DNA from 3 places in the Candidatus Symbiopectobacterium sp. NZEC135 genome. Region 1 is predicted to be linked to each of the others. Evidence: riboswitches for the same ligand, from Rfam matches in the RefSeq annotation. Region 1 holds a riboswitch; each other region holds the start of a gene.
The links. Region 1 has a riboswitch for thiamine pyrophosphate ahead of thiB (thiamine ABC transporter substrate binding subunit). Riboswitches for the same ligand answer to the same signal wherever they lie in the genome.
Positions count from the first base shown of each region.

Region 2: linked by a shared signal. The riboswitch ahead of thiC (phosphomethylpyrimidine synthase ThiC) and the one ahead of thiB (thiamine ABC transporter substrate binding subunit) in region 1 are both predicted to bind thiamine pyrophosphate.
Region 3: linked by a shared signal. The riboswitch ahead of thiM (hydroxyethylthiazole kinase) and the one ahead of thiB (thiamine ABC transporter substrate binding subunit) in region 1 are both predicted to bind thiamine pyrophosphate.

Region 1 covers NZ_JAGFPF010000002.1:52,658-55,934, forward strand. The annotation lists gene sgrR (HTH-type transcriptional regulator SgrR) at 1-1,034, shown strand, start outside; TPP riboswitch at 1,059-1,188, shown strand; gene thiB (thiamine ABC transporter substrate binding subunit) at 1,233-2,246, shown strand; gene thiP (thiamine/thiamine pyrophosphate ABC transporter permease ThiP) at 2,222-3,277, shown strand, end outside.
Region 2 covers NZ_JAGFPF010000045.1:22,486-25,762, forward strand. The annotation lists gene thiC (phosphomethylpyrimidine synthase ThiC) at 1-1,798, opposite strand, end outside; TPP riboswitch at 1,929-2,052, opposite strand; gene rsd (sigma D regulator) at 2,169-2,633, opposite strand; gene nudC (NAD(+) diphosphatase) at 2,742-3,277, shown strand, end outside.
Region 3 covers NZ_JAGFPF010000001.1:83,413-86,689, forward strand. The annotation lists gene J5224_RS00370 (VOC family protein) at 153-551, shown strand; gene J5224_RS00375 (H-NS family nucleoid-associated regulatory protein) at 808-1,206, opposite strand; TPP riboswitch at 1,778-1,874, shown strand; gene thiM (hydroxyethylthiazole kinase) at 1,912-2,715, shown strand; gene thiD (bifunctional hydroxymethylpyrimidine kinase/phosphomethylpyrimidine kinase) at 2,703-3,277, shown strand, end outside.

The sequences.
Region 1 (3,277 bases):
TCTCACACATCACACGCGTGACTTCCCCCATTCCCTTTGTGATTGATGTGGAACTGAGCGAACCCGATGGCTGGCTCCCCTGGCTGCTCGGCAGCGCACATGCCATGATCCTGCCCCACGACTGGCAGACACAGGGCGATTTTGCGCGTCACCCTGTCGGCACCGGCCCTTATGCGGTGGAGAAAAACAGCGACAGTCAGTTGAAAATAAAAGCCTTTGACGATTATTTCGGCTACCGGGCGCTGATCGATGAGGTCAATATATGGGTGTTGCCAGACGCCTCCGAAGAGTTGCCGGTGTCTATTCAGGTACAAAGTGACACCTCCACGCGCGACGAGCTGGAAAGCCGCATGGAGGAAGGGTGCTATTTCCTGCTGTATGACACCCGCTCTGCGCATGGCGCGAACAGCGAGGTGCGCCGCTGGATCAGCCAGATCTTCCACCCTATCACGCTACTCAGCCAGACAACGAGCACCCACCGACATAGCTGGTCACCAGCGTATAGTTTACTGCCTCGTTGGCATCACCAGCGTTTTGAGAATCAACCGCTGAAACCTGCTGGCCTGGCGGATATCACCCTGACGTTTTATCAGGAGCACCCCGAGTACCGCATCATTGGCGAGATCATGCATGGCCTACTGGCGCAGCAGGGCGTGACGCTGCACATACAGAAAGTCGACTACGAGCAATGGTATCAGGGAGACGCGGAAAGCGACATCTGGCTGAGCAGCGTCAACTGCTATCCGCCGCTGGAGTTCTCGCTGTTTGCCCTGCTGTATGAGTTACCGCTGCTGCGTCATTGCCTGAGCGACTCGCTACAAGAAGACGCGCAGCGCTGGCACAGTCAAACGCTCTCTATCGCTGACTTCAGCCAACGTCTGATTGAAAGCGGTGAGATCCACCCGCTGTTTCACCACTGGTTACAGTTGCAGGGGCAGCGCAGCATGCGCGGCGTGCGCATGAACATGTTGGGCTGGTTCGACTTTAAATCCGCCTGGTTTGTGCCACCGGAGCATGATGCCGACTTTCCCTGATGCTACAAACCCTTTACAATAATAACGTTCTCAACGGGGTGCAGGCCGTTTGTTGATGATATCGCATCGTCAACGCACGGTATTTATGCTGAGAAAATACCCGTCGAACCTGATCCGGTTAATACCGGCGAAGGGATTTGAGAGTGCATTCGCCTGCCTCAAAGTCCTTTGCCACCCTAATTTACCCAGGAGTGCAAAGTGTTACAGTCGCTATTATCCCGTTTATTGCTTCCCGTGCTCGGCCTCTCAGCCCTGCTGTTCGGTTCTGCTGTCGCTAATGCCAAACCCGCATTGACCGTTTACACCTATGACTCGTTCGCGTCTGAATGGGGCCCCGGCCCGGCGATTAAAAAAGCCTTCGAAAAAGAGTGCGAGTGCGAATTGAATTTTGTCGCGCTGGAAGATGGCGTTGCCCTGTTAAACCGCTTGCGCATGGAAGGCAAAAACAGCAAAGCAGATATCGTTTTGGGGTTGGATAACAACCTGCTCAAAGCGGCAGCAGATACCGGTTTGTTTACCGCACACCGCGTGAAAACCGAGGCGTTAACGCTGCCCGGCGGCTGGGATAATGCCACGTTCCTGCCGTACGATTACGGCTACTTCGCGTTTGTCTACAACAAAGACACGCTAAAAAATCCACCGACCAGTCTTGATGCCTTGATCAACAGCGATCAACCGCTAAAGGTGATTTATCAAGACCCGCGCACCAGTACGCCGGGGCTGGGACTGCTGCTGTGGATGCAAAAAGTCTATGGCGATAAAGCACCCGATGCCTGGCAAAAACTGGCACGTAAAACCGTTACCGTCACCAAAGGGTGGAGTGAAGCTTACGGCCTGTTCCTCAAGGGCGAAGCGGATATGGTACTGAGCTACACCACCTCTCCGGCCTATCACATTATCGAAGAGAAAAAGACCAACTACGCGGCGGCACTGTTCAGCGAAGGCCACTATATGCAAGTTGAGGTTGCCGGGCAGTTGACCGCCAGTAAGCAGCCGGAACTCGCAAACCGCTTTATGCAGTTTATCCTCAGCCCGACGTTCCAAAGCCTGATCCCGACCACCAACTGGATGTATCCGGTCACTGGCGTGGCACTGCCGGAAGGGTTCCAGTCGCTGGCTCGCCCGGAAAAAGCGCTGTCCTTTAGCGCACAAGAGGTGGCGGACCTGCGCGGGCAGTGGATTCAGGCATGGCAACGCGCCCTCAGCCGCTGATCCCACACTGGCTCTGGCCTGGGCTGTTTACCGCGGCACTGCTGGCAGGCGTTGCCCTGCTCGCGTTTGGCGCGCTCTGGCATCAGGCACCCGATACCCCATGGCAGACGCTATGGGGTGACAGCTATGTGTGGTACGTGGTGCGCTTTACCTTTTGGCAGGCATTGCTTTCGGCGCTACTCTCCACGCTGCCAGCCATTGTGCTGGCACGCGCCCTCTACCGCCGCCATTTCCCTGGCAGAACCTGGCTGCTGCGCCTGTGCGCCATGACGTTAGTGTTACCGGTGTTGGTGGCGGTATTTGGCATACTGCGCGTTTACGGGCAACAGGGCTGGCTGGCACAAGGTTTAAGCGCGCTCGGCATCAACTACACCTTTTCCCCCTATGGCCTGCAAGGGATTCTGTTGGCCCACGTGTTCTTCAATCTGCCGCTGGCGACACGTCTGCTGTTGCAAGCCCTGGAGTCCATCTCTACGGAACAGCGTCAGCTAGCGGCCCAATTGGGCATGAATGCCTGGCAAACCTTTCGTCTTATTGAATGGCCGTGGTTGCGGCGTCAGATCCTGCCCAGTGCAGCACTGATTTTCATGCTCTGCTTTGCCAGTTTTGCCACCGTACTCTCTCTCGGCGGTGGCCCGCGCGCCACCACCATCGAACTGGCTATCTATCAGGCATTGAGCTTTGATTACGATCCCGCACGCGCGGCAGGACTGGCGCTGATCCAGATGATCTGTTGTCTGGGGTTGGTGCTACTCAGCCAACGACTCGGATCGTGGTTTGCTGTGGGCAATACCCAGCAATTGCGTTGGCGCAACCCGCAAGATTCACTGTCCGGACGATTGGGCGATACCGTGATTATCGTCGCCGCGCTGTTATTGCTGCTGCCCCCCTTGCTGGCCGTGGTGCTGGACGGCCTGAATCCGGCAATGCTGACGGTGCTGAAACGGCCCGCACTGTGGCAAACGCTGTGGACATCCCTGCGTATCGCCCTCGGCGCGGGTGTGCTGTGTGTGATCCTGACCCTGATGCTG
Region 2 (3,277 bases), on a different contig from region 1:
TTTTCATCGAGCAGAATTTGGGGCCGCACATGGAACAGAAGTGTGCAACTTTGCCGGATTCTTGCGGCAGAGTTTCATCGTGATAGGCGCGTGCGGTCGTCGGGTCGAGTGCCAGATTGAACTGGTCTTCCCAACGAAACTCAAAGCGCGCTTTGGACATGGCGTTATCGCGGATCTGCGCACCGGGGTGTCCTTTCGCCAGATCGGCGGCATGTGCGGCGATCTTGTAGGTGATAAGCCCTTGCTTCACATCCTCTTTGTTGGGCAGCCCAAGGTGTTCTTTCGGCGTGACGTAGCAGAGCATGGCACAACCGAACCAGCCAATCATCGCGGCCCCGATACCGGAGGTGAAGTGGTCATAACCGGGGGCAATATCGGTGGTCAGCGGCCCCAATGTATAGAACGGCGCTTCGTGGCAGTGCTCCAACTCTTCGGTCATGTTGCGGCGAATCATCTGCATCGGCACATGCCCCGGCCCTTCAATCATCACTTGCACGTCATATTCCCAGGCGATTTTGGTCAATTCACCCAGGGTATGCAGCTCGGCAAACTGTGCCTGATCGTTGGCATCTTGAATGGAGCCGGGACGCAAGCCATCGCCCAGCGACAGGGCAACGTCGTAGGCCGCACAAATCTCACAGATTTCACGGAAGTGGACGTAGAGGAAGTTCTCCTGATGGTGCGACAGGCACCACTTCGCCATGATGGAGCCGCCACGCGATACGATGCCGGTCAGGCGTTGTGCGGTCATTGGCACATAGCGCAGCAGCACCCCCGCGTGAATGGTGAAGTAATCAACCCCTTGCTCTGCTTGCTCAAGCAGCGTATCGCGGAACATTTCCCACGTGAGGTTTTCCGCCACGCCATTGACCTTCTCCAGCGCCTGATAAATAGGAACGGTACCAATGGGGACCGGGCTGTTGCGCAGGATCCACTCACGGGTTTCGTGAATATAGCGTCCGGTGGAGAGATCCATCACCGTATCTGCCCCCCACAGCGTGGACCAGACCAGCTTTTCCACCTCTTCCTCGATAGACGAGGTGACCGCCGAGTTGCCGATGTTAGCGTTTACCTTGACCAGAAAATTGCGCCCGATAATCATCGGTTCAGATTCGGGGTGATTGATGTTGGACGGGATGATGGCACGGCCTGCGGCGACTTCCTGGCGCACAAATTCCGGAGTGATGTTGTCCGGCAGGATCGCGCCAAAGCTTTGTCCTGGGTGCTGGTGGCGCAGCACTTCGCTGCGAATGCGCTCACGCCCCATGTTCTCGCGGATAGCGATAAACTCCATTTCCGGCGTGATGATCCCTTGGCGCGCATAGTGCAACTGCGTGACGCACTTGCCTGACTGGGCGCGTTTGGGCTGCGGCAACTGTTCAAAGCGTAGGTGATCCAACCCGGCATCCGCCAATCGCTGCTGGGTAAAACGGGAACTGACGCCAGAAAGTGGCTCGGTGTCGTTACGTTCTGCAATCCAATCGGCACGCAGTTTGACCAACCCGGTACGCACGTCCGGCCGTGCGTCGGGATCGCCATACGGCCCCGCCGTGTCATATACCGGCACGGCTTCGTTAGGTTCATAGCGGGGATTGTCTTTGTCGCCACCTAACAGCGTTGGGCTAAGAGTGATTTCCCGCATCGGTACGCGGATATCACTGCGCGATCCGGTAAGGTAGATACGCGTGGAGTTAGGGAAAGTGGTGCCGCGCAGGTTATGAATAAACGTCTCGGCGGCTTCGCGCTTTTCACGACGGCCAGACGGGGTTTTAGGTGTTGTAGCGGGTGATTGAGGCATAGCATGTTCCTGAATTATGGTTAAGGAAAAATGCTTGTCTGGAGCTCGCAGGGAGTAATTATGGTTGCCTTGGCCCCGATTTTACGCGCTATGCCGGTAACGACATGGCGGTGATAACGGTGACAAAACAGAATGGATTACTCTTGTTCCCTTCGCAGGTTTTAACCTGATCAGGTTCCGCGGATCCCGAATAAACGGTCTCAGCCTGCGGTTTATGTAGGACATAAACACGCTAGGCACTCCGACAAGATACGCCCGGTAATTGGCATAGAAACCGTTTACGGGGCAATAACCCCATGACAATGAGGCTATCGATGACACTTTAGGGCGTCTGAGAGGCGCTGTCAAAATGTAAGGTGGGGCGATGGCGTTATTCTTTCTCTATGACCAGACGAATCAGCCGATCTTCCAGGGCAAAGCGTTCCGCCATGGCTTCACCGACGCTTGATAGCGCTTGTTGAAACCCGATGCAATTATCGTGATCGATAGCAGCCGCCAGACTGCTGTCGTAGAAATCCATAATGAATTGCGTATTGGCCTGTAACGCCAGCGACAGACGGTGCGTTTGCGCCAGCTTTTGATCGCTCAGTGCAACCGCCTCTTGCACGATGCGCTCATAGACATGGAAATGGCAGGAGGAAAGATAGTCCACAAGGTTGTGGCAAAAATCATCCAAAGCCTGCTCATCGAGCGGGGTGTGTTTATCTTTGTTTGGCTTAATGCCGACCAGATGATAGTAAGCAACCAGAAGTTGCTTGCGCGCTTGTAGCCATTGGTCGATTAACGCATTATTGCCACCAACGTACTCAGTCAGACTTTGTAATTGGTTTAACATTGTTGACTCCGTGCATTGATAAGAAAGAACAATCGGTGACGATAAAATTCTGCCATATCCCTGACAGTTAAAATGCCAGTGAAGTGTCTGTGGAGCAATAGAAAAGATATGGAACAAACATTAAAAGGTGATGAGCATGGATGGTGGGTGGTCAGCCATGAGAGTCAAGTGTGGCTACCCGAAGGGAAACTCCCGCATGGCACCGCGGCGCAGTGCGGATTGGAAGGCATTGTTGGACGCCAGATAGGGGAGTGGCAGGGGGAATGCGTGTGGCTGGTCAGTCACCAGAAAACGTCGCAGATGGATTCTGTACGCCAACTGCTGGATGAAGACGTGGCGCTGTTTCAACTGGCAGGGCGCGGTGTGCAACTCGCCGAGTTTTATCGTTCGCACCAGTTTTGCGGCTATTGCGGACAGAAAATGGTGCACAGCAAAACGGAGCTGGCATGCTTGTGCCCGCAGTGTAAAGAGCGTTATTACCCGCAAATCGCCCCGTGCGTGATCGTGGCGATCCGGCGTGGCGAAGAGATCTTGCTGGCGCAGCATCAGCGTCACCGCGGCAATATGTATACCGTGCTGGCGGGGTTCGTGGAAGTGGGCGAAACGCTCGAACAGGCGGTCGCTCGTGAAGTGATGGAAGAGAG
Region 3 (3,277 bases), on a different contig from region 1:
CTGCATTAATGTTGACCAGGGTCAGCATCTGGTAGGGCGAGTTCAGGCTACGATGCGGCAGCATTGCGATATTTTTTCGCTATACCCGTCATACTTCAAGTTGCAGGTGTAATGTGCAGGCGGTTTCGTGTTTATAACAGGGGGAACGTTCAATGCTAGATCATTTAAGTGTTCCGGTGACAGATATTGATCGCAGTCGACAGTTTTATGAAAGCGCGTTGGCACCGTTAGGTTATCGTCTGATTAAAGATTTTAATCATGCAGTAAGTTTTGGCGTGTTGGAAGGATATGGAAAGTCCAGCGATCCTGGCGGCGAATTTTGGATCTATCAAGGAAAAGCATTACCTTGTCCGGCGGCGCATTTTGCTTTTAGTGCTGAGACGCGTGATGTTGTTGATGCGTTTTATCGCGCGGCAATCGAGGCAGGCGGACAGGATAATGGTAAGCCTGGAATTCGAGAGCTGTATCATGCCCATTATTATGCGGCATTCGTGCGCGATCCTGATGGATATAACATCGAAGCTGTCTTTCATCGCAGTATTGCGTCTTAGGGATATCGCTTCTTTTGTTGGCTGCAAACGATCAAAGAAAATCGGATCCTGATTGATACGCATGCTAATACACCTGCGGTATTAATTTTTCCGTCATTTTAATCAGGTCTTTGGGGGATAAAACGTTTTGTCGAGGAAGGCGAAACGCAGGTGAAGATAACGATTACAGATTAGAAAAGATATGCATGGAGTACAACATTACTCCATGCATAACAAGACAAGTGACGCGCGCTAATACGGCAAGGAAGAGAACAAATTAAATCTCGAAATCTTCCAGCGTTTTGCTTCCGCCATCAATGGCTTCACGGATTGCTTTCGGCGTACGGCCTTGGCCAGTCCAGGTTTGCTCGGTGCCATTCTCATCAATATATTTATATTTTGCCGGACGAGGATCGCGTTTGGCCTTGGCCGGTTTGGATTTCACGCTCTCCAGCAGTTCAGCCGGATCAATGCCGTCTTCAAGAAGTTGAGCACGAATGGCATCCAGTTTTGCCAAACGTTCTGCCTGCTCTTTCTGAATTTTGCTGTCTTCTTCGCGGCGCTCTTCCACAATTGCAGTGAATTTGCTTAACAGTTCTTCCAGGGTTTCAAGATCGGTATCTCGGGCCTGAGCGCGAAGAGTACGAATATTACTTAGCACGTCAAAACTCATCATGGTGTTCCTTTAAAAAGAAGAGACATTATTAGCTTACAAGATATTTTTTGATTTTCCAATATACACCAGATACGCCGGCATGAAATATTTTTTTATAGCGTCTTATGTAAAAAAATGCGTAACACGAGGTGTGGGGAAAGCAGGAGCGTTAATCGTTAGCTGGTTAATAACACAACGCCTCGTAGTTTCCACTATTTATTAATTTCCCCACTTAACCACCCATACTTAAGCGGGCTTGTCTGCTCATGGTATTGGTATACCTAATCCTTTCGCCGTGTCAAATTATCGGGGCGATCTCATGTTTCCCCTGTGCATAACACTAATTATTTAAGGGTATAAGCGCCATGTAGAAGAATATAATGCCAGCCTGGGCACACGCAGGTAGGGAAAGGGACTGGGTGGGCATGTGTGAAAAACTGACCCTACTGCTTTCCTTTTACTCTGCGGTGAATGAATGTCTGGTCTGGCAATCGCCCTTTGGCGGGAGGCGAATACAAATCAATTTACACACGTTGTTTTGATGATTATCCTGAATATGTTTTGCTGTGGCAGTACCACAGTAAATTGATGTTGCGATGACTCGGGGTGCCCTTCTTTGTGAAGGCTGAGAAATACCCGTACCACCTGATCTGGATAATGCCAGCGTAGGGAAGTCTCGGTATTCCGATCGGCTACCGTCTTCTTGCACGCCGGTTGGGAGTAATGATGAACGACCAGCCCACCGATTTTTCTGCTGCCCACGCGGCGGCATTTTTGCTCGATTTCTCAACGGCTTCGCCGTTAGTCCATTGCCTGACCAATGATGTGGTCCAGTCTTTTACCGCCAATGTGTTGTTGGCGCTCGGGGCATCCCCGGCGATGGTGGTGGATCCGGGAGAGGCGGCACAGTTTGCTACGTTGGCCGATGCGCTTCTGATTAACGTGGGGACGTTAGAATCCACGCGCGCCGATGCCATGTTGGCTGCGGTGCAGAGCGCTAATCAAGCGGGAAAACCCTGGGTGCTGGACCCCGTCGCGGTTGGCGGGTTGCGCTTTCGCACTGATTTTGTACACAAATTGCTGCCTTACAAACCGGCGGCGATTCGCGGTAATGCCTCGGAAATTATCGCACTGTCTGGCGTCGCTTCTCAGGGCCGAGGCGTTGACAGTCATGATGCCTCCTTTACTGCCATCCCGGCTGCACGCGAACTGGCGACGCGTTGGTCAACCGTGGTAGCGGTGACGGGGGAAGTGGACTACGTCACCGACGGTGTGCGCGTCTGCGCGGTAAACGGTGGTCATGCGGTGATGACGCGTGTGGTGGGTACCGGGTGCGCACTCTCCGCCGTCGTTGCGGCATTTTGTGCACGCGGCGGGGACATGCTCTTTCAGGTTGCAACAGCGTGTGCCGTAATGGCGCAGGCAGGGGAGCGTGCCGCTGCGCAGTCCAGCGGGCCGGGCAGTTTTACACCTGCATTTTTGGATGCGCTTGCGCTATTGCGTCAGGAGGCACAGGCATGCGCCTTATAAAAGAGAACGCTCCCCGAATAAATGCGTTAACGATAGCGGGCACCGATCCCAGCGGTGGTGCTGGGATCCAGGCTGATCTAAAAACGTTCTCTGCCCTGAGTGCCTATGGCACCAGTGTGATCACTGCGCTGGTGGCACAAAATACGCAGGGAGTGCAGTCGGTTTATCGTATCGAACCTGATTTTGTAGCGGCTCAACTGGATTCTGTATTGTGCGATGTGCGTATCGACAGTGCGAAGATCGGCATGCTGGCGCAAAGTGATATTGTTGAAGCCGTTGCGGAACGTCTGCAACGCTATGCTGTACCTTATATTGTGCTGGATACGGTGATGCTGGCGAAAAGCGGCGATCCGCTATTGGCACCTGAAGCGATCGCCGCGATCCGTGAGGTGCTGTTGCCGCGCGTGTCACTGATAACCCCTAATCTTCCGGAGGCGGCGGCGCTCTTGGCATGCAATGCGGCGACGACAGAAACGGAGATGAAAGCGCAAGGGCAAGGGTTGCTTGAGATGGGATGCCAAGCGGTGCTGATCAAAGGGGGCCATTTGAGTGACGCGGAGAG